Regions from separate parts of the Bradyrhizobium sp. AZCC 2176 genome, predicted to be linked through region 2. Evidence: predicted binding sites of a transcription regulator. Region 2 holds the regulator's gene; each other region holds the start of a gene.
The links. The regulator PhoB, encoded in region 2, activates phosphate uptake and scavenging genes when phosphate is short. The targets are predictions, from matches to a motif close to TGTCATNNANCTGTCAT.
Positions count from the first base shown of each region.

Region 1: V1288_RS30245 (DUF47 domain-containing protein) is a predicted target of PhoB. The motif match lies at 4,247-4,263, and genes of this name have one in related genera.
Region 3: V1288_RS17875 (esterase-like activity of phytase family protein) is a predicted target of PhoB. The motif match lies at 3,551-3,567, and genes of this name have one in related genera.

Region 1 is NZ_JAZHRX010000001.1:6,384,636-6,391,937, forward strand. It holds gene V1288_RS30225 (hypothetical protein) at 38-286, opposite strand; gene V1288_RS30230 (peptide chain release factor 3) at 451-2,070, opposite strand; gene sugE (quaternary ammonium compound efflux SMR transporter SugE) at 2,226-2,549, shown strand; gene V1288_RS30240 (inorganic phosphate transporter) at 2,541-3,545, opposite strand; gene V1288_RS30245 (DUF47 domain-containing protein) at 3,561-4,205, opposite strand; gene V1288_RS30250 (branched-chain amino acid ABC transporter permease) at 4,347-5,315, opposite strand; gene V1288_RS30255 (branched-chain amino acid ABC transporter permease) at 5,317-6,180, opposite strand; gene V1288_RS30260 (ABC transporter substrate-binding protein) at 6,269-7,302, opposite strand, start outside.
Region 2 is NZ_JAZHRX010000001.1:1,807,359-1,814,660, forward strand. It holds gene argF (ornithine carbamoyltransferase) at 1-761, opposite strand, end outside; gene V1288_RS08255 (aspartate aminotransferase family protein) at 761-1,969, opposite strand; gene V1288_RS08260 (GcrA family cell cycle regulator) at 2,474-2,983, shown strand; gene phoB (phosphate regulon transcriptional regulator PhoB) at 3,239-3,943, opposite strand; gene phoU (phosphate signaling complex protein PhoU) at 3,954-4,670, opposite strand; gene pstB (phosphate ABC transporter ATP-binding protein PstB) at 4,777-5,598, opposite strand; gene pstA (phosphate ABC transporter permease PstA) at 5,595-6,440, opposite strand; gene pstC (phosphate ABC transporter permease subunit PstC) at 6,442-7,302, opposite strand, start outside.
Region 3 is NZ_JAZHRX010000001.1:3,824,004-3,831,305, reverse strand. It holds gene V1288_RS17895 (hemin uptake protein HemP) at 314-520, shown strand; gene V1288_RS17890 (heme/hemin ABC transporter substrate-binding protein) at 556-1,509, shown strand; gene V1288_RS17885 (FecCD family ABC transporter permease) at 1,560-2,603, shown strand; gene V1288_RS17880 (heme ABC transporter ATP-binding protein) at 2,600-3,400, shown strand; gene V1288_RS17875 (esterase-like activity of phytase family protein) at 3,615-4,967, shown strand; gene V1288_RS17870 (mucoidy inhibitor MuiA family protein) at 5,045-6,709, opposite strand; gene serA (phosphoglycerate dehydrogenase) at 6,892-7,302, opposite strand, start outside.

The sequences.
Region 1 (7,302 bases), 4.6 Mb from region 2:
TGGTGTGCGTATTGGTCCGCATCAAGGCGGATGCCGTTCACATCCCCGCGTTCATGGCCGACAGTTCCGCAATCAGGGCCTTCTCGCCGGGCTGGTCGAGGACACCGGCCGTGTAGAGCGAGATGCCGCCATAAAGCGTGATGTAGACCTTCATCACCGCGCGGCGGCGTTCGGCCGGGCTCTCGATATCCTGGCAGAATATCCGCATCGCCTGGGTGATGACCTTGTGGACCGCGGCCTGCAGCGGCGGGTTGTGCTTCATGGTGGCGTGCGGGCGGCTGGTCATCAGGGCGTAGAGCGCGCGCCGAGGAGGCGGCGCAAAAGCTCGCCACGCTCAACATGGCCAGTATTCCAGAGACGGTGGGTGATTGACGGATAGGCCGCGGCGTACTGAGTCCCCCGCTTTCGCGGAGTACGACAGTGGAGATCGGCGTAAGAAGCGTGGCCGCCTTACGCCTTCTTCTTCACGTCCTTGACGTTGGAAAAATTGATCCCCTCGGCTCGTTCGCGGGTATAGCCGAGATAAAATTCGTTCTTGGCCATGAACACGGGGTCGCCGTCGACGTCATCGGCGATGCCCGAGCCGTTGGCGGCGATGAAGGCCTCTAACTTCTTGCGGTCGTCGGACGAGACCCAGCGCGCGAGCTGGAACTCCGAGACCTCGAATTCCACCGGCAGCGAATATTCAGCGTCGAGCCGCGCTTTCAGCACGTCGAGCTGCAGCGGGCCGACGACGCCGACCAGCGCCGGTGCACCGTCGCGCGGCCGGAATACCTGCACCACGCCCTCTTCCGACATCTGCTGCAGCGCCTCTTTCAGCTTCTTGGCCTTCATCGCATCCGTCAGCCGCACACGGCGGACGATTTCCGGCGCAAAGCTCGGAACGCCTACGAAGGTGATGTCTTCGCCTTCCGTCAGCGTATCTCCGATACGCAAGGTGCCATGGTTCGGAATGCCGACGACATCGCCGGCAAAGGCTTCGTCGGCTACCGAACGGTCTTGGGCGAAGAAGAACTGCGGGCTCGACAGGCTCATGTTCTTGCCGGTCCGCACCAGTTTCGCCTTCATGCCGCGGCTGAGCTTGCCGGAGCACAGCCGCGCGAAGGCGATGCGGTCACGGTGGTTCGGATCCATGTTGGCCTGGATCTTGAACACGAAGGCGCTCATGCGCGGCTCGGCCGCCTCGACCTTGCGCAAATTGCTGTCCTGCGCGCGCGGCGCAGGCGCAAACCTGCCGAGTCCTTCCAGCAGGTCGCCGACGCCGAAATTACGCAGCGCGCTGCCGAAATAGACCGGCGTCAGATGGCCTTCGCGAAATGCCTCCAGTTCGAACGGCTTGCAGGCTTCCGAGACCAGCGCGAGTTCATCCTTGACCTCGCCGACGTCGAGATTGGCGTTGCGGCCGGCGAGATCGGCGATGTCGATCTGCTCGGTCGCGCCGGTCTTGGCGCCGCCGCCTTCGAGCAGGCGCACGCCGCCATTGACGACGTCATAGGTGCCGAGGAAATCGCGGCCGCGGCCGACCGGCCAGGTCATCGGCGTCGTATCGAGCGCCAGCGTCTTTTCGATCTCGTCCAGCAGTTCGAACGTATCGCGGCTCTCGCGGTCCATCTTGTTGATGAAGGTGATGATCGGAATGTCGCGCAGCCGGCACACCTCGAACAGCTTTCGCGTCCGCGCCTCGATGCCCTTGGCGGCGTCGATCACCATCACGGCGGAATCGACCGCGGTCAGCGTCCGGTAGGTGTCTTCGGAAAAGTCCTCGTGGCCCGGCGTATCCAGCAGGTTGAAGACAAGGTCCTGGAATTCGAACGTCATCACCGAGGTCACGACCGAGATGCCGCGCTCGCGCTCGATCTTCATCCAGTCGGAACGGGTATTGCGCCGCTCGCCCTTGGCCTTGACCTGTCCCGCCAGATTGATGGCGCCGCCGAACAGCAGAAGTTTTTCGGTCAGCGTGGTCTTGCCGGCGTCCGGATGGGAGATGATCGCAAACGTGCGCCGCCGCGCCACCTCATCTGAGAGCGGCGAGCGGGACGACGATTCGGCGGAAACGGCAATGTCGGACATGAGGCTCGAGCGTTTGGCAGGGAAAACCGGGCTAATCAAGCCTCATTTGGTGGTTGCGGAGGCTGTTGGCCAGACCCATATCGGCAGCGGAAGGACGGCCTTCCAATTTCACAGCTCATCCGCGGGGACGGCCCTGCCTGGTTCGGAGGGTCGTGATGGCCTGGATCGTGTTGTTCGTCGCCGGCCTCATGGAAATCGGCTGGGCGATCGGCCTCAAATATACTGAAGGTTTCACGCGGCTTATTCCGTCCGTCCTGACGCTCGGCTGCATGGCCGGCAGCATCCTGCTGCTCGGTCTTGCCTTGAGAGCGCTGCCAATCGGAACCGCCTATGCGGTGTGGACCGGCATCGGCGCGGTCGGAACGGCAATCCTGGGCATCGCGCTGTTCGGCGAGCCTGCCACCGCCGCCCGCCTCGCCTGCATCGGACTGATCGTGGCCGGCATTGTCGGGCTCAAACTCGTCACCGGATCAGCGTAGCAGCAAGACGGCCCAATAGGTCAGCGCCGCCACCATCGCGGAAGCCGGAATGGTGATCACCCAGGCGTAGACGATCGAGCTCGCCACATTCCAGCGCACCGCCGAGACCCGCCGCGCCGCGCCGACGCCGACGATGGAGCCGGTAATGGTGTGGGTGGTGGATACGGGAACCCCGAGATAGGTCGCCATGAACAGGGTCGCGGCCCCGCCGGTTTCAGCACAAAAGCCCTGCATCGGCGTCAGCTTGGTGATCCGCAGCCCCATGGTGCGTACGATTCGCCAGCCCCCCATCAGCGTGCCGAGCCCCATGGCCGCCTGGCAGGAAATCACGACCCAGAACGGGATGGCGAAATCCGCCCCGAGGTGCCCCTGCGAATACAAAAGCACCGCGATGATGCCCATGGTCTTTTGCGCGTCGTTGCCGCCATGGCCGAGCGAATAGAGCGACGCCGAGACGAATTGCAGGATGCGGAAGGCGCGATCGACCGCAAACGGCGTCGAGCGCACCGACAGCCAGGACACGATCGCAACCAGCACCAGCGCCAGCAGAAACCCGACCAGCGGCGACAGCACGATCGCCAGCAGCGTTTTCGACAGACCGCTCCAGACCGCCGCTGATATCCCGGCCTTGGCCATCCCCGCGCCGACCAGCCCGCCGATCAATGCGTGCGAGCTCGAGGATGGAATGCCGAGCGCCCAAGTCATCAGGTTCCAGACGATGGCACCGATCAGCGCAGCGAAGATCACGGCTGCATCGACGACATCCGGTTCGATGATTCCCTTGCCGATCGTATCGGCGACATGCGTCCCAAAGACGAGAAAGGCGATGAAGTTGAAGAAAGCCGCCCAGATCACCGCGTATTGCGGCCGCAGCACGCGGGTCGAAACGATCGTGGCGATCGAATTGGCAGCGTCATGCAATCCGTTCAGGAAGTCGAACAGCAGTGCGACCGCGATCAGAAAGATCAGAATCGGCAGACCGAGCGTGGCGTCCACTGGATTGGCCCTGCCCTATACCTGTTCGATCACGATCGAGTTGATTTCGTTGGCGACGTCGTCGAAGCGGTCGGACACTTTCTCAAGATGCTTGTAGATTTCGGCGCCCACGATGAAGTCCATCGAGTTACCGCTTCGGTGCTTGAGAAACAGTTCCTTCAATCCGATATCGTGGAGATCGTCGATACGGCCTTCCAGCTTTCCGATTTCCTCGGTGATGGCGGTCAACATCGCGACGTTGTTGCCGATCGACTGCATCAGCGGGAGTGCACGGCTGACGAGATTGGCGCATTCGACCAATAGCGTGGCTATTTCACGCATCGGAGGTTCGAACGTTCGGACTTCGAACAGCACGACCGCCTTTGCGGTCTGCTGCATCTGGTCAATGGCGTCATCCATCGACGTGATCAGGTTCTTGATGTCGCCGCGGTCGAACGGGGTGATGAAGGTGCGGCGGACCGCGGTCAGTACCTCGCGGGTGATGCCATCGGCGTCGTTTTCGAACTGATTGACGCGCTGGCAGAAGACCGGCGTCTCCTCGCCGCCGCGCAGCATGTCCTGCAACGCCAGGGCGCCCTGCACGACCGTCTGGGCATGCCGGGCAAACAGGTCAAAAAACCGCTCCTCCTTGGGCAAAAAGGCACGAAACCAGCGCAGCATGGGCATTTTTCCGTCGTTCAGAAACGGCCGCCCAGGCGGCCTGTCACGAAGCTGTCATAGACCATTCGAGGGAAAAGCGCGCGACGGCGGGACCCGTGACCCGGGTCATCCACCGCTTTGTGGCGCCGAAAACCGGCCGTTTTACAGGGATCGGCGGAAATAATGCGCGATCTCGCCGATCACGCCGCGGCGGAAGGTCAGCACGCAGGCCACGAAAATGACGCCCTGGATCACCGTCACCCATTGGCCGAACCCGGCCAGATATTGCTGCATGGCGATAATGACAAAGGCGCCGACGACCGGGCCGAAGATGGTCCCGAGGCCGCCGACCAGCGTCATCAGCACGATTTCACCCGACATCGTCCAGTGCACGTCGGTGAGCGAGGCGTTCTGGGCGACGAATACCTTCAGCGAACCGGCAAAGCCCGCGATCGTACCCGAGAGGATGAAGGCGAGCAGCTTGTACTGGTCGGTCTTGTAGCCCAGCGAGATCGCGCGCGGCTCGTTCTCGCGGATCGCCTTCAGGACCTCGCCGAATGGCGAGTTAATGGTGCGGTAGATCAGCAGGAAGCCGCCGAGGAAGCCGGCCAGCACGACGTAATAAAGCACCGTCGGCTTGGCGAGATTGAAGATCCCGAACAGATAGCCCTGCGGGATACCCTGGATACCGTCTTCGCCATGGGTGAACGGCGCCTGCAGGTAGATGAAGTACAGGAGCTGCGACAGCGCCAGCGTGATCATCGAGAAGTAGATGCCCTGCCGGCGAATGGAGATGAAACCGGTGACAACGGAGAGCGCGGCAGCGCCGGCGACGCCGACCAGAATTCCGAGCTCCGGCGACAGTCCCCAGACCTTCAGCGCGTGCGCCGAGCAGTAGCCCGCAGTCCCCAGGAACATCGCGTGGCCGAATGACAGCAGGCCGCCATAGCCGATCAGCAGGTTGAACGCGCAGGCAAGCAGCGCAAAGCACAGCGCCTGCATCACGAAGAACGGGTAGATGCCGGTCATGGGCACGAGGCCCAGCAGTACCGCCATCGCGGCGAACACAATCATCTCGTCGCGCATCGCGCGCGGCGTTACCGGCAGTGAATCGTCAGTCAATGCGCTCATGTCAGGCTGCCCGTCCGGTCAGTCCCGTTGGCTTCACCAGCAACACCAGCACCATCAGAACGAACACCACGGTGTTGGAAGCCTCGGGATAAAAATACTTGGTCAGTCCCTCGATCACGCCGAGCGCAAAGCCGGTGATGATCGATCCCATGATCGAGCCCATGCCGCCGATCACCACCACCGCGAACACGACGATGATCAGGTCGGCGCCCATCAGCGGCCGCACCTGGTTGATCGGCGCGGACAGCACGCCGGCCAGCGCGGCAAGTCCAACGCCGAGCCCGTAGGTCAGCGTAATCATCCTGGGCACATTGATGCCGAACGCGCGCACCAGCGTCGGATTTTCGGTCGCGGCGCGCAGATTGGCGCCAAGCCGCGTCTTTTCGATCAGGTACCAGGTCGCGATGCAGACCACGAGCGAGAAGACAACCACCCAGCCGCGATAGATCGGCAGGAACATGAAGCCGAGATTCATGCCGCCCTTCAGCTCATCCGGGATCGCGTAAGGCAGGCCGGAAGAGCCGAAATAATTCTGGAACACGCCCTGCACGATCAGCGCGATGCCGAAGGTGAGCAGCAGCCCGTAGAGGTGATCGAGGCCGGCGAGCCATTGCAGCATGGTCCGTTCCAGGATCATGCCGAATATGCCGACGACGATGGGTGCGATGATCAGCGCCGGCCAATAGCCGATGCCGGTGATGTTCAACAGGAAATACGCGCAGAACGCGCCCATCATGTAGAGCGCGCCATGGGCAAAATTGATGATGTTGAGCATACCGAAGATCACGGCGAGCCCGAGACTGAGCAGCGCGTAGAACGATCCGTTGATCAGTCCCACCAAAAGCTGGGCGTATAGAGCTTGCATCGGGTTCGCACTCAATCTCGTTTAGGACGCGGAATCGCGTTGGGACGCGAGAGACGGCCCACCGGCGCGCTGCCGGCGGGCCGCTTTGTTACTTCTTTACTAGCGGACACGCGCTTTCCGAAAGCGGCCGGAAGGCCTGATCGCCCGGGGTGGTTCCGACCAGCTTGTAATAGTCCCACGGCCCCTTGGATTCGGAAGGCTTCTTGACCTCGAACAGGTAGGCCGGATGAAGCTTGCGGCCGTCGGCGCGGATCGTGCCCTTGCCGAACAGCGGATCGTCGGTCGGCGCCTCCTTCATTTTCGCGACCACCTTGACGCCGTCATGCGGATTGCCGCCCATCGCGTCGATCGTCTTGAAATAGTGGATCAGGCCCGAATACACGCCGGCCTGCACCATCGACGGCATCGCCTTGTTCTTCATGCGCTCGGAGAAGCGCTTGGAAAACGCGCGGGTGCCGTCGTTCAGGTCCCAGTAGAAGGTTTCGGTGAAGTTCAGGCCCTGCGCCACCTTCAGCCCGAGGGAATGGACGTCGTTAATGAACAGCAACAGCCCGGCGAGCTTCTGGCCACCCGAGACGATCCCGAACTCCGCGGCCTGCTTGATCGTATTGGTCGTGTCGCCGCCGGCATTGGCCATGCCGACGATCTTGGCCTTGGAGGCCTGCGCCTGAAGCAGGAACGAGGAGAAGTCCGACGAATTCAGGGGATGCCTGACGGTGCCGATGACCTTGCCGCCCGATTTAACCACGACTGCGGCGGTGTCGCGTTCCAGCGCGTGGCCGAACGCGTAGTCCGCGGTCAGGAAGTACCAGGTGTCGCCACCGGCTTTCACCAGCGCCTGCCCGGTGCTGTTGGCGAGCATGTAGGTGTCATAGACCCAGTGGATCGTGTTCGGCGAACACTGGGCATTGGTAAGGTCCGACGTCGCCGCGCCGGTGTTGATCATGATGGAGTTCTTTTCCTTCACCAGATTGTTGACCGCCAGCGCAACGCCGGAGTTCAGCACGTCCACGAAGATGTCGACCTTCTCGACGTCGATCCATTGGCGCGCGATGGTGGTACCGATGTCGGGCTTGTTCTGGTGGTCGGCGGAAACGATGTCGATTTTCCAGCCCTTGGCCG
Region 2 (7,302 bases):
AGCGACATCAGCTTCTCGTTGACCTGATAAGGCTTCAGCACGTTGTGGCGGTGCTCGCCGTCCTTGTCGCCCATCGACACCCACGTGTCCGTGACGACGCAATCGGCGCCGCGGACCGCGGCCTCGGGATCGTTGCCGAGCACGATCGGGGCTTGCGTTGCCTTGATCCAATCCTTCATCGCCTTGTTCGGCGCGAGTTGCGGCGGGGTCGCGACATTGAGCTTGAACTTGAAACGCTCGGCTGCATGCGCCCACGACGCCAGCACGTTGTTGTCGTCGCCGGTCCAGGCGACCGTCCTGCCCTCGATCGGTCCGCGATGTTCCTCGAAGGTCATCAGATCGGCCATCACCTGGCAGGGATGCGAGCGCCGCGTCAGGCCATTGATCACGGGCACGGTGGCGTGCGCCGCCAATTCCAGCAGCGCGTCGTGATTGAGGATGCGGATCATGATCGCATCGACATAGCGCGACAGCACGCGCGCGGTGTCGGCGATGGTCTCGCCGCGGCCGAGTTGCATTTCCGCGCCGGTCAGCATGATGGACTCGCCGCCGAGTTGGCGCATGCCGACGTCGAACGACACCCGCGTGCGGGTCGACGGGCGTTCGAAGATCATCGCCAGCGTCTTGCCTTCGAGCGGCTTCCCGGCCTTTTCATGCGCCTTCAGCTTCGCCTTCATGTCGGCGCTGGCGGCCAGCATGTTGCGCAATTCGGCGAGCGGCAGTTCGCTGATGTCGAGGAAGTGACGGACGGACTTGCTCATCATCCCGCCGCCTTCTTCAACTGATTGCCTGATAGCGCGACGCAGGCGCGCTCGAGCATCTGGACGGACTCGTCGATCTCAGCCTCGGTCACGATCAACGGCGCCAGGAACCGCACCACATTGTCGCCGGCGCCGACGGTGAGCAATCTCTCGCCGCGCAATGCATTGACGAGATCGCCCGATGGCACCACAGCCTTGACGCCGACCAGCAGCCCCTCACCGCGCACTTCCGAAAGCACGGCGGGATAGCGATCGACCACGGAAGCCAGTTTCTGTTTCAACAGCAGCGACATCTTCTGTACGTGGTCGAAGAAGCCGGGCTTCAGCATCACGTCGAGCACAGCGTTGGCGGAAGCGATCGCCAGCGGATTGCCGCCGAAGGTCGAGCCGTGCGAGCCGGGCGTCATGCCGGAAGCAGCTTCCGCGGTCGCCAGCACCGCGCCGATCGGAAAACCGCCGCCGAGCGCCTTTGCCAGCGACATCACATCCGGCGTCACGCCGACGCGCTTGTAGGCGAAGAGATCGCCGGTGCGGCCCATGCCGGTCTGCACCTCGTCGAACGCCAGCAACAGGCCATGCTCGTCGCAGAGCTGGCGCAGCGCCTTGAAGAAAGATTGCGGCGCGGAGCGCACACCGCCCTCGCCCTGCACCGGCTCGATCAGGATGCCCGCGGTGTGCGGCCCGATCGCTTTCTTCACCGCTTCGAGATCGCCATGCGGCACCTGGTCAAAACCGTCCATCGGCGGCCCAAAGCCTTCGAGATATTTGGCGGAGCCGGTCGCGGCGAGCGTGCCGAGTGTGCGGCCGTGGAACGCGCCCTCGAAGGTGATGAGCCGATAGCGTTCGGGATGTCCCTTGGAGAATTGATAGCGGCGCACGACCTTGATCACGCCTTCCATCGCTTCCGCACCCGAATTGCAGAAGAACACAAGGTCGGCAAAGCTCTGCTCACAGAGCCGCGCGGCGAGCTTCTCGCCATCCGGGCTCCTGAACAGGTTCGACATGTGCCAGAGCTTTGTCGACTGTTCCTGCAGCGCCTTGATCAGATGCGGATGGCAGTGACCCAGCGCATTGACCGCGACGCCCGAGGTGAAGTCGAGATAGCGCTCGCCATTGGTTGCCGTAAGCCAGCAGCCTTCGCCGCTTTCGAAGCCGAGATCGACCCTGGCGAAGACGGGGAGCAGATGCGACGTGGCGCTATTGGTCATGGCAATTCACTGAAGGTTTGAGACCTGCTTTTGAACCTGCCGCGGAGCACACGCGTGCATTGGCGCGAAGGCGGCAACAGCCGGTCTTGCGAAAACGAAACGTGCCGCCTCTTAAGGGCGGCACGGGAGAGGTATTCTATGTGGGCGGGGGGCGCTGTCAACACACCACGAAGCTGCCTTTCCTGCACCGCAAGATAAGGAAATCCGTACGATTGCGGTGTGGTGGAAAACACGCAGTGCAATGCCTAGATGTCGGAACATGTGGACGCGCAGGCCCGGACTCTTGCGCCCGAGTCCCGCCATATTGTAGCTTTTGGGCCGTCGGGTACGACATCTCGTGCGGCAGTTCTGATCCCTGGAGTCCATTTTGTACGGCGTAAACGTTCGGGCGCGGTTTTCGCGCCCGGCGAGGGCTAAGGGATTCTGACCGCAGGGATTTTTGAGACGAATGACGTCGCCAGCGCTGCCCCTGATTGGCCGGCGCGATGCGAAGGGAAGAATACGATGACGGTATTGACCTGGTCAGACGATCGCGTCGAGCAGCTTAAGAAGCTCTGGGAAGCCGGATTATCGGCGAGCCAGATCGCGGCGGAACTCGGAAATGTGACGCGAAACGCCGTGATCGGCAAAGTGCACCGGCTGGGCCTGTCCGGCCGTGCCAAGAGCCCCTCCTCGGCCGCCCCGCGGCAGCGCAAGGCACGCCCGGCCCAGCAGATGATGCGGGTGTCGCGGCCGGTCTCGCGCGGCAACACCGCGCTCGCGCACGCCTTCGAGGTCGAGATGGAGCCTGATCCGATCGCCTTCGACAATGTGGTGCCGATGAGCCAGCGGCTGTCGCTGCTCGAACTGAACGAGGCGACCTGCCACTGGCCGGTCGGCGATCCCTCGAGCCCGGAATTCTTCTTCTGCGGCGGCAAGGCGCTTTCGGGACTGCCCTACTGCGCGCATCACTCGCGGATTGCGTATCAGCCGGCTGCCGACCGGCGGAGGCAGCAGCCGAAGCCGACAAGGTAAGCCACGGTTTGTCGTAGATCCTATGGGGTGGCAGGTGGTCAGGGGGTAAGTTGAGTTTGCGACCACCCACTCACCCAGAGGATCTACGAACTAAATCGTTCGTCGTCCCTGCGAACCGCAGGGACCCATAACCACGGATGTCAGTGGTTATGCTTCGCTGGAGCTCCAGCGCGTTTCAACAATCGAGATTTGTGGTTATGGGTCCCCGCGTTCGCGGGGACGACGCCGGAGTTTGCTGAGACAACCAGCAGAGCGTTACGGCTCCACCTTCGCAAACCGGTCGTCCAGTGCATAACCCGCGCCGCGCACAGTGCGGATGGGATCCTGTTCTCGGCCCGGATTGAGCAGCTTGCGCAGGCGGCCGATATGGACGTCGACGGTGCGCTCGTCGATATAGATGTCGCGGCCCCAGACGCTGTCGAGCAACTGCTCGCGGCTGAAGACGCGGCCGGGATGTTCGAGGAAAAATTCCAATAGCCGATACTCGGTCGGGCCGAGATCGATCTGGCGGCCGGAACGCGCAACGCGCCTTTTCTCACGATCCAGTTCGATATCGCCATAGGTCAGCACCGTGGCGAGCCGCTCGGGGCTTGCCCGCCGCAACAGGCCCTTCACCCGCGCCAAAAGCTCCGGCACCGAGAACGGCTTGACGATGTAATCGTCGGCGCCGGTCGCCAGCCCCCGCACCCGCTCGCTCTCCTCGCCGCGTGCCGTGAGCATGATGATCGGCAACTGCTTGGTCTCCGGCCGGGCGCGCAGTCGGCGGCACAGCTCGATGCCGGACAGTCCCGGCAGCATCCAGTCGAGCACGACGAGATCGGGCACGCGCTCCTTCAGCCGCGTATCCGCATCGTCGCCGCGGGCGACGGTTTCGACATCATAACCTTCTGCGTCGAGGTTGTAGCGCAACAGCGTGGTCAGCGCTTCCTCGTCCTCGACCACCATAATGCGCGCGCTCATTCTGCTTTCCTCAAGTATTAGGCAGGGTCGTGGCGAACGTCGTCATGTCGCCCTTCGGGCGCTTGTCGAGCATCTGCTGTCCCTCGATCATGTAGAACACGGTTTCGGCGATGTTGGTGGCGTGGTCGCCGATCCGCTCGATGTTCTTGGCGCAGAACATCAAATGAATACAGAACGAGATGTTGCGCGGATCCTCCATCATATAGGTCAGGAGCTCGCGGAACAGCGAGGTGCAGATGGCGTCGACTTCCTCGTCGCCCTTCCACACCGCCATCGCCGCCGGCAGATCGTGCGCCGCATAGGCGTCCAGCACCGACTTGACCTGCGACAGCACCAGATCGGTCATGTGTTCCAGGCCGCGCATCAGCTTGAGCGGCTGGAAATCGTTCTCCAGCGCCGCGACCCGCTTGCCCATGTTCTTGGCGAGGTCGCCGATCCGCTCCAGATCGGTGGCGACCCGCATGGCGCCGACGATTTCGCGCAGGTCGATCGCCATCGGCTGGCGCCGCGCAATCGTCAGCACCGCGCGCTCCTCGATCAGATGCTGCAGCCGGTCGATCTCGACGTCGGCTGCGACGACGCGCTTGCCGAGGGCGACGTCGCGGCGGACCAGCGCGTCGACGGATTCGGTGATCATGCGTTCAGACAGGCCACCCATCTCGGCGACGAGACGGGTCAGTTCCTGAAGGTCGCTGTCGAACGCCTTGGCGGTGTGCTCGGATGCCATCTCTTATCTCCTCAAATCATGGTCCGATTCTAATCGGATCATGATTTTATTTCCTCGTTTGAGCATGATCTCTTCGGAAAACCGGTTCCCACTTTTCCGGATCATGCTAGCCAAACCGGCCGGTGATGTAGTCCTGGGTGCGTCGATCGCTCGGCGAGGTGAAAATCTTGTTGGTGTCGTCGAACTCGATCAGCTCGCCGAGATACATGAAGGCGGTCTTGTCGGAGACGCGCGCCGCCTGCTGCATGTTATGGGTGACGATGGCGATGGTGTAGTCCTCCGCCAGCTCCTGGATCAGTTCCTCGATCTTGGCGGTCGAGATCGGGTCGAGCGCCGAACAGGGCTCGTCGAACAGGATCACCTCGGGCCGCACCGCGACGGTGCGGGCGATGCAGAGCCGCTGCTGCTGGCCGCCGGACAGCGACAGGCCCGAGGCATTCAGCTTGTCCTTGACCTCGTTCCACAGCGCGCCGCCGCGCAGCGCCTTTTCGACGCGGCCGTCCATCTCGGACTTGGAGATCTTTTCATACAGGCGGATGCCGAAGGCGATGTTTTCATAGATCGTCATCGGGAACGGCGTCGGCTTCTGGAACACCATGCCGACGCGGGCGCGCAGCAGATTGAGGTCGAGCTTGGGGTCGAGGATGTTGGTCTGGTCGAGCATCAACTGGCCGGTCGCCTTCTGGCCGGGATAGAGGTCGTACATCCGGTTGAAGATCCGCAGCAGGGTCGACTTGCCGCAGCCGGACGGGCCGATGAAGGCGGTGACGCGGTGGGTGCCGAGCGTCAGGTTGATGTTCTTCAGCGCATGGTGCTCGCCATAGTAAAAGTTCAGGCCGCGGGCGGTCACCTTGGGCGCGGCCTCGGGCAGCGCCACCTGCGGAACGGGTCCCGTCGCTGAGCTCACGGATACGGAGAGATCGGTCATTTGGATGTCCTCTCGGCGCCAAGAATGCGCGCGCCAATATTCAAGGCAAGTACGGTGAGCGTGATCAACAGGGCGCCGGCCCAGGCGAGTTGCTTCCAGTAGGCATAGGGGCTCTGGACGAAGTTGTTGATGGTGACCGGGAGGTTGGCCATCGTCTTGGTCAGGTCGAGACTGAAGAACTGGTTCGACAGCGCGGTGAACAACAGCGGCGCGGTTTCGCCGGCAACGCGGGCGGTGGCGAGCAGGACGCCGGTGATCAGGCCGGACCGGGCAGCGCGATAGGCGATCCGCCGGATCACCAGCGAGCGCGGCAGCCCGAGCGCGGATGCCGCCTCGCGCAAGGGATTGGGCACCAGCCCCAGCATGTCCTCGGTGGTGCGAACCACCACGGGGATCACGATCACGGCCAGCGCCAGGCAGCCGGCGATCGCCGAGAAGCCGCGCATCGGCACGACGACCGCGCCATAGATGAACAGGCCGATGATGATCGAGGGCGCGCTCAACAGGATGTCGTTGATAAAGCGGATCACCGAGGTGAGCCTGTCGTGCTTGCCATATTCGGCGAGATACGTGCCGGCGAACAGGCCGAGCGGCGCGCCGATGCCGACCCCGATCACGGTCATCATGATCGAGCCGATGATGGCGTTGCGCAGGCCGCCATCGGTCGATCCCGGCGGCGGCGTATCCTGGGCGAAGACGGCGAGGTTGATGCCGGAAAGGCCGTTGTAGAACAGCGTGAACAGGATCAGCGCCAGCCAGGTCACACCGAACAGCGCGGCGCCGACGCAGAGCGTGCGGATGATGATGTCGTTGCGGCGGCGGGCGGCGTAGATCGGGTTCATGTCAGTTCCCCGCCTTCTTTTCCAGCCGCATCAGCATCAGCCGCGCGGCAGCGAGAACGAAGAACGTCAGAATGAACAGCAGCAGGCCGAGCAGGATCAGGCCCGACTGGTGCAGCCCGTCGCTCTCGGCGAATTCGGATGCGATCGCCGCCGAGATCGTGGTGCCCGGCGCGAAGATCGAGGACTGGATCTTGAACGAATTACCGATGATGAAGGTCACCGCCATGGTCTCGCCGAGCGCCCGGCCGAGCGCCAGCATGATGCCGCCGATCACGCCGACCCGGGTGTAGGGAATGACGACGTTGCGGACGACTTCCCAGGTGGTGCAGCCGACGCCATAGGCCGCTTCCTTCAGCACCGGCGGCACCGTCTTGAACACATCGACCGAGATCGCGGTGATGAAGGGCAGCACCATGATCGCGAGAATGAGCGCAGCGTTGAACAGGCTGAGATAGGAGGGAGGACCTGCGAAGATCGTTCCCAGCACGGGGATGCCGTCGAACACGCTGATCATGAATGGCTGGAACGTGTTGGCCAGGAATGGCCCCAGCACGAAGAAGCCCCACATGCCGTAGATGATCGAAGGAATGCCGGCGAGCAGCTCGACGGCAAGGCCGATCGGACGGCGCAGCCAGATCGGGCAGATTTCGGTGAGGAACACCGCAATGCCGAGGCCGACCGGAATGGCGATCATCATCGCGATCACGGAGGTAACCAGCGTGCCGTAGATCGGGCCGAGCGCACCGAGTACCGGCGGATCGGCCGACGGCGCCCAGCGCTGCGTCCACAGGAAGGCCGCGCCATATTCACGGATCGCGGGCCACGCGCCGACGATCAGCGAGATGATGATGCCGCCGAGGAT
Region 3 (7,302 bases), 2.0 Mb from region 2:
GAAAATGCCGACGCGCCCAAAACCAAGGCGCGCGAATGCCTAGCCCCGAAAGCCATACTGCCCCAACCTGTTGTTCTGTCTCTTGGGTCTGGCTGGCGGGCGCCGCGGTGATGCGCGGCTGCTTGCTGGCTACCAATTTTCGCGACCGGGCACCCCCGCTCGTATCGCGTTCATCTTGGTTACGCCGCGTTGCGGAACCGGTCAATAATGCCAGAGTGCACTTTATATCGATTGTAAAGTGCAGCAGTTGGATTGCGCGTCGATCAAATTATACAAGCAGCTAGTCGGGAACATTGGGGACACAGCAGCAATTATGGCGGCACCTTCAGGAGACAATGTCGGAGGCGCCGGAAAGCATGCCGAAAAGCCGTCGTCTGCGACGCGCCTTCTCACCATGAACGGCGGCCGGATCGACAGCCGCGAGCTGTTTGCGGCGGAGCGCGAAATCATCATCGCGCATGGCGAAGATAACTATCGCCTGCGGCTGACGTCGCAGAACAAGCTGATCCTGACCAAGTGAACCCGACCAGGAGAACCTAACCAGGTGAACCGGCAATGACATTATGTCGCACGCTCGCACTGTCGGCCATCGCGGGCTGTTTCCTGCTCGGCCGTGTCGCGGTCGCTGCGGGCATTACCGTGCATGATGCCCGAAACCGCGACGTCACGATCAGCGATCCCGCGCGGATCGTCTCGATCGGCGGTGCGATCACGGAGATCCTCTACGCGCTCGGTTTCGAGGACAGGCTGGCCGGCGTGGACTCCACCAGCTTCTATCCGCCCGCAGCGCTGCGTGACAAACCGAACGTCGGCTATATGCGCCAGCTTTCGGCTGAGGGCGTTCTTGGGCTCAATCCCTCGCTGGTGCTGGCAGTGCAGGGATCCGGGCCGAAAGAAACCATGGACGTGCTGGAGGCGGCCAAGGTGCCGCTGGTGCTGGTGCCCGAAACCTTTTCGGAAGCGGGCGTGATCGACAAGATCAAGCTGGTCGGTCACGCCATGGGCGCGGACAAGCGGGCCGAATGCCTGACCGCGGCGGTAGCGGACGACCTGGCGCAACTGCGCGAGCTGCGCGCCAAGGTGACGAAGCCGGCGCGCGTGATGTTCGTGATGTCGCTGTTGAACGGTCGGGCGATGGCCGCCGGAAAAAACACCGCTGCGAACGAGATCATCGCGCTTGCCGGCGGCGTCAACGCGATCGACGGCTATGATGGCTACAAGATCATCAACGACGAGGCGATCGTCGCGGCAAAGCCCGACGTGGTGCTCTCGATCCAGCGCGGCAAGGACTCGGTGGAAGCGGAAGCCGTATATGTCCATCCCGCCTTCGCGCTGACCCCGGTCGCGGCCAACAAGGCCTTCATGTCCATGGAAGGCCTCTATCTGCTTGGCTTCGGGCCGCGCACGGCGGCCGCCGCGCGCGATCTCTCGGTCAAGCTCTATCCGGCGTTGGCGCCGCAGGCAGAGAAGTTCAAGCCGGCGGCACTCACCGCAAACTGCCGGCTGTGACCACTCTCTCCGACAGCACGCAACATGCGAAGCGCCGCAGTAGATACGCGTTGCGCCCTCCCGCTTCGCTGACCCTCATCTGTCTGCTCGCCACACTTGCCGGCGCGGCGCTGGTTGCGCTCACGATGGGCGCCGCCGGCATTCCGCTGACGCGGCTGCCGGCCGCGCTCGGCTTGTGGGGCGACGCTGCAGCGGGTCCGACGCTTGCGCGCGACCAGCTCGTGCTGTGGTCGATCCGGATTCCGCGGATCGCGGCGGCGGCGATGGTCGGCGCCCTGCTCGCCGCATCGGGCGCCATCATGCAGGGGCTGTTTCGCAACCCACTGGCCGACCCCGCGCTGGTCGGCGTTTCCTCCGGCGGCGCGCTGGCAGCAGCGGCCGCGATCGTGTTCACCGACAGCCAGATCGGCCAGAGCCTCCGCTTCATGCAGCATCAGTTGCTGCCGATCGCGGCCTTCGCAGGCTCGCTGGTGACGACAATCATCCTCTATTCGATCGCGAGCCGCTCGGGGCGGACGTCGATCGCGATTTTCCTGCTGGCCGGCATTGCGATTGCCGCCATCGCCAATGCCGGCGTCGGGTTACTCGTGTTTATCGCCGATGATCGCCAGTTGCGCGACATCACGTTCTGGATGCTGGGCTCGCTGAGCGGCGCGACCTGGCCCAAGCTCGCCACGCTGGCGCCGGTGCTGGGCTTGGCTGCGATCGCCTGCGTCTCGATCGCGCGCGGGCTCGATGTCCTGGTGCTCGGCGAGGCCGAGGCGTTCCACAGCGGTGTTGACGTCGAACGGCTGAAGCGGATTTCGATCGTGCTGGTGTCGGCGATGACGGGGGTAGCGGTTTCGGTCTGCGGTGTGGTCGGCTTTGTCGGCATCGTGGTGCCGCATCTGTTGCGGCTGGTAATCGGGCCGGCGCACCGGCTGCTGCTGCCTGCATCGATGCTATTGGGTGCGGTGCTGCTGGTGGGCGCCGACACGCTGGCCCGCACCATCGTTGCGCCTGCTGAAATGCCGATCGGCATCCTGACCGCGGCGATCGGCGCGCCGTTCTTCTTAGGGATGCTGCTCCGCCAACGCGGGCTGGTTTCGCTATGAGCGCCATCCTCGAGGCGCAAGCGATCTCGATGGTGGTCGGCGGCGCCACGCTGGTCGATGCGATCGATCTGCGCATCAAAGCCGGCGAGATGGTCGCGATCGTCGGCCCCAACGGCGCCGGCAAATCGACGCTGCTGCGGATGCTGTCCGGCGATCTCCGCCCGACGCGCGGCCAGATCAGGCTGAAACAGCGCGACATCCACCGCTACGCGCCGCGCCTTCTCGCCCATCACCGCGCGATGCTGTCGCAGCATGTCAACGTCACCTTCCCGTTCACGGTCGAGGAAATCGTCCATATGGGCGCGGGCGATAGCGGCCGCGCCGCCGCGCAGCGGCTGGTCGATGCGGCGCTCGGCGAGGTCGATCTCGCGCATTTCGTTCACCGGCAATTGCCGACGCTATCCGGCGGCGAGCAGCAGCGCGCGCATTTTGCCCGCGTGCTGGTGCAACTCGCCTGCGGCGAAGAGCAGCACGGCCCGGGGCTTCTGCTGCTGGACGAGCCGACCTCCAGCCTCGACATGCGCCACCAGATCGACCTGGTGGAAACGGCGCGGCGGCGCGCCCAGAACGGCACGGCCGTGATCGCCGTGCTGCACGACCTTAATCTGGCGATGCGCTTCGCCGACCGGATCGTGCTGCTGCACCGCGGCCGGCTCGCCGTCGACGGTGGCCGCGCTGACGCGATCACGGCCGAGACCATCCGCCGGATTTTCGAGGTCGACGTCACGATCGACTATACCGATCAAGGCGTGCCGTTCCTGCTGCCGCAAACCATGCGGCCGGCAGGCCCGCCCTAGAGCCCGCTTCTGATTGAATCAGAACCGGGCTCTAGGTTTTTGTTTTGACGCGTTTTCTTGACGCGAACCGGGGCCCACTTCGCTGGGAAACGCTATGACGGCATAACGCCGCAAGGCTTATCCAACGGCGTTACAGGCTTTTCACAAAACTGTCAGCCAATTGTAACGGCCGCTCCGCAAGACACTCCGCATCGTCATTCACAGGAGATCCGCCATGCGCGTGTCATTGCTCTGCTCCGTCGCGTCCGTCTTTCTGGCCAGTGCTGCATTTGCGCAGGGCGAAGGCGAGTTTCCCGTCACGCTGAAGGGGCACGCCGTGCTGCCGGCGCAGACCTTCATCGACGCGCCCACGGACGCGCCTGACGATCTCAAGACCGCGGGCAAGTACACCACTGGCCGCCGCGTCGACGCCGTCGGCACCGTGATGGGAAAATCCTACGAGCGCCCCACCGGTGTGTCGCTGCCGTTCAAGGGCCAGCCGCTGCAGGGCCATTCCGGCATCAAGATGATGGCGGACGGTTCGTTCTGGGTGCTCACCGACAATGGCATGGGCTCGCGCTACAACTCGGCGGATTCGATGCTGTATCTCAACCGCCACAAGATCGACTGGGCGAGCGGCAAGATCGAGCGGCAGGAAACCATCTTCCTGCACGATCTCGACAGGAAGGTGCCGTTCCGCATCCTGCATGAGGACACCGCAAAACGTTATCTCACCGGCGCCGACTTCGACACCGAAGGTTTTCAGATCATCGGCGACACCTTCTGGATCGGCGACGAGTTCGGCCCCTACGTGCTGAAGGCCGACAGGATGGGCAAGATCTTGGCCGTCTTCGAAACCCCTGCCGACGGCAAGCCGGTGCGCTCGCCCGACCATTGGTCGGTGCAGTCGCCGGGCGCACCTGGCGCCAGCTACACCACGGTCAATCTGCGCCGCTCCAAGGGCTATGAAGGCTTTGCCGCCTCGAAGGACGGCAAGTTCCTGTACGGCCTGCTGGAAGGCCCGCTGTGGGACGCCGAGAAGAAGGATTTTGAAAAGGTCGATGGCAAGGAAGCCTCCCGAATCCTCGAATTTGATGTTGCCACCGAAAAATTCACCGGCCGCTACTGGCACTATGTGTTCGAGCAGAACGGCCACGCCATCGGCGACTTCAACATGATCGACGCGTCAAGCGGCCTGATCATCGAGCGCGACAATGGCGAAGGCACCGCCGACAAGGCCTGCGCGGCCGGCCAGCGTGGCGAGAACTGCTTTCCGGACCTTGCAAAATTCAAGCGCGTCTACAAGGTCGAGCTCTCCGAGGCCAATGTCGGCAAGCCGGTGCGCAAGATCGCCTATATCGATCTGATGAAGATCAAGGATCCCGACAAGAAGGCCCGCAAGCCGCTCAACGACGGCGTGCTGACCTTCCCGTTCTTCACCATCGAGAACGTCGACCGCGTCGACGACACCCATATCATCGTCGGCAACGACAACAACCTGCCGTTCTCCTCGAGCCGCGATCCCAACAAGGCGGACGACAACGAGTTCGTGCTGCTGGAAGTCGGGGAGTTTCTGAAGGCGAAGTGACGCCGGTTAGCTCCCTCTCCCCGTGAAGAACGGGGAGAGGGAGAGCCGACTGTGCGTCACCTGTAGCCTCGCCGCTGCTAGCCCGCCGGTACCATCACGACGCCCTTGTCCTTGGGCCAGCGGATTCGCCAAGCGAAGTTGATGTCCCTGACCTCGCCCGCCTTGGCCTCGAACGCCCATTCCAGCACGCCGCGTTTGTCGCGGAGGTTGCTCGCGGTCGGCGGCGTCGTGGACGACAGCATTTCGACCTGGATTTCCTCGTTCTCGCTGACCGGCAACTGATCCTCGATCGCGATCCGGATCGGGAAATCATGGCCGTTGCGCACATTGGTCTTGAACGCGCGCTCGTCGGTCTTCGACGTCGTCACGATCAGGCCGGCCGATCCCTCGTTGCGCTTGAGAACGGCGCGTTCGATCTTGACCTTGTCGTCGGCGCCGAAGCCGAGCCGCACGGTCTCGTCCTTGTTGGCGGCGGCCATCTGCCCGCGGCCGACGAAGGCGCCGTCGCGGTAGATCGCTACCCGGCCCGGCAACAGCGGCGCGTCCTCGTTCTGCTTGAAGCTCGCTTCGAGGAACGCCGTCGGATTCAGCACCGGCGCCGCGCGGACCGCGATATCGGGGGCGATGGTGGCAGTGGAAACACGCAGGCTCTTGGCGCCTTCGCTCGCACTGAGGCTGACGCGGCCCGGAATTTTGAACACTACCTGGAAGCCGCTGACATCAGCCGTGGCCTGTTGCTCGTCGGCCCTCCCGGAGAGCGCCTCCGCCACCTGGGGCGCCGGCGCTGCGCGCAGCAACGGCTTCGCATTATCCATCAAGCCGCCGCTGGCCGACTGGGCAGGACGCGGCGGTTGCGGATATTGCACAATCAGCGAATTGAGATCGGGTGCGCTGCCGCCGCGCGCGGTGCGCACGGTCGAGACGCTGAGCGCGACGTTGGACCAGTCCTCGCCGGTGGCCTGGGTGATTTCGGCGCGGCGCACCAGCTCGAGCGCGGGCTTGCGGTCCTTGGCGCCGGTGTCGAGGCGGGCATCGTAGAGCGGTATCCAGCGCGCGTTGCGCACGGCATAGGTGACCCGCAATGTCGCTTTGGTCGCGGCCGCGGCGGCGAGTTCGATCTTAACTTCCAGCTTGCTTGGCGGCTTCTGCGCCCGGTCCTGTTCGAGGCGCGCGATTTGGCGGTCGAGTTCGCGCTGCTTGCGCACGGCATCGCGAATGGCAGTGTCGGCGCTGGCGATTTCCTCGCCGACCACGGCAAAAGCCGCACGCCATTCGGCAATCGGCCGCGCCTCGCCCTTGTCGCCGATTCCGGCCGGCGAGGTATCCGCAAAGCGCTCGGCAAATTTGCGCCGGGCAGTCGCCGCATCGATCGCGCCCTGCAGATTGGCGCGTTCGTCCTTCAGCGCCTCGATGTGCTTGTCGAGCTCGGGCAGATTGACCGGCGGCGCCGCGCGCGGCGGCTTTGCGTCGATCGCGCCGATCGTGAGTTTCGCGCCCGCCTCGCCCTCGACCCGGAGCGATGACGGATCCAGCGTGAGCGGAAAATCCTTCAGAACGGCCGAATTCTCGCCCGCCGGCAGATCGAGCGAGACGATCCGCGTGACGCTGGCGCCGTCGGGATAGACGGTGACGGCATCGACCGCCGAGCTGGCGGCCACGTCAACCGCCCACGTCTCGCCGGCGGCAAGCACCGTGAACACGACGAGGCTCGTCGTTAAAAAGCAGTTCGTAATCAATCGCATGGATACCCTCCTGAACCGCTCGCCTGATGGCAACGCGCAACTACGCCCACCACTCCCGGTCATGAGACGCAGCGAGGGAGAAACTGGTTCGATCGGGATTTCCACGTGCTTTCGCCGCGACGTGACGCGGCGAAAGCATAAGGCACCTTCCTCTGCCGAAAGCGCCTCGAAGACGGCGTCGCTTAGAACGCCAGCGCCTTGGCCTGCTTCACCTGAGGCAGCTTCTGTACCTTGGCCAGCACATCTGGCGGCACGGGGCCGTCGATCTCGACCAGCGCGATGGCATCGCCGCCCTGCTTGACGCGGCCGAGATGGAAGGTGGCGATGTTGATCTTGGCGTCGCCGAGCAAGCCGGCGAAGCTGCCGATGAAGCCGGGCTTGTCCTCGTTGGTGACGTAGATCATCGACTTGCCGAACTCGGCGTCGACCCGGATGCCCTTGATGTCGACCAGCCGCGGCTTGCCGTCGTGATAGACGGTGCCGGACACCGAGCGTTCCTGCCGTTCGGTGGTGACGGTCACGGTGATCAGGCTTTCATAATCGCTCTGCGCCGCGCGCACGATCTCGTCCACCACCATGCCGCGCTCTTTCGC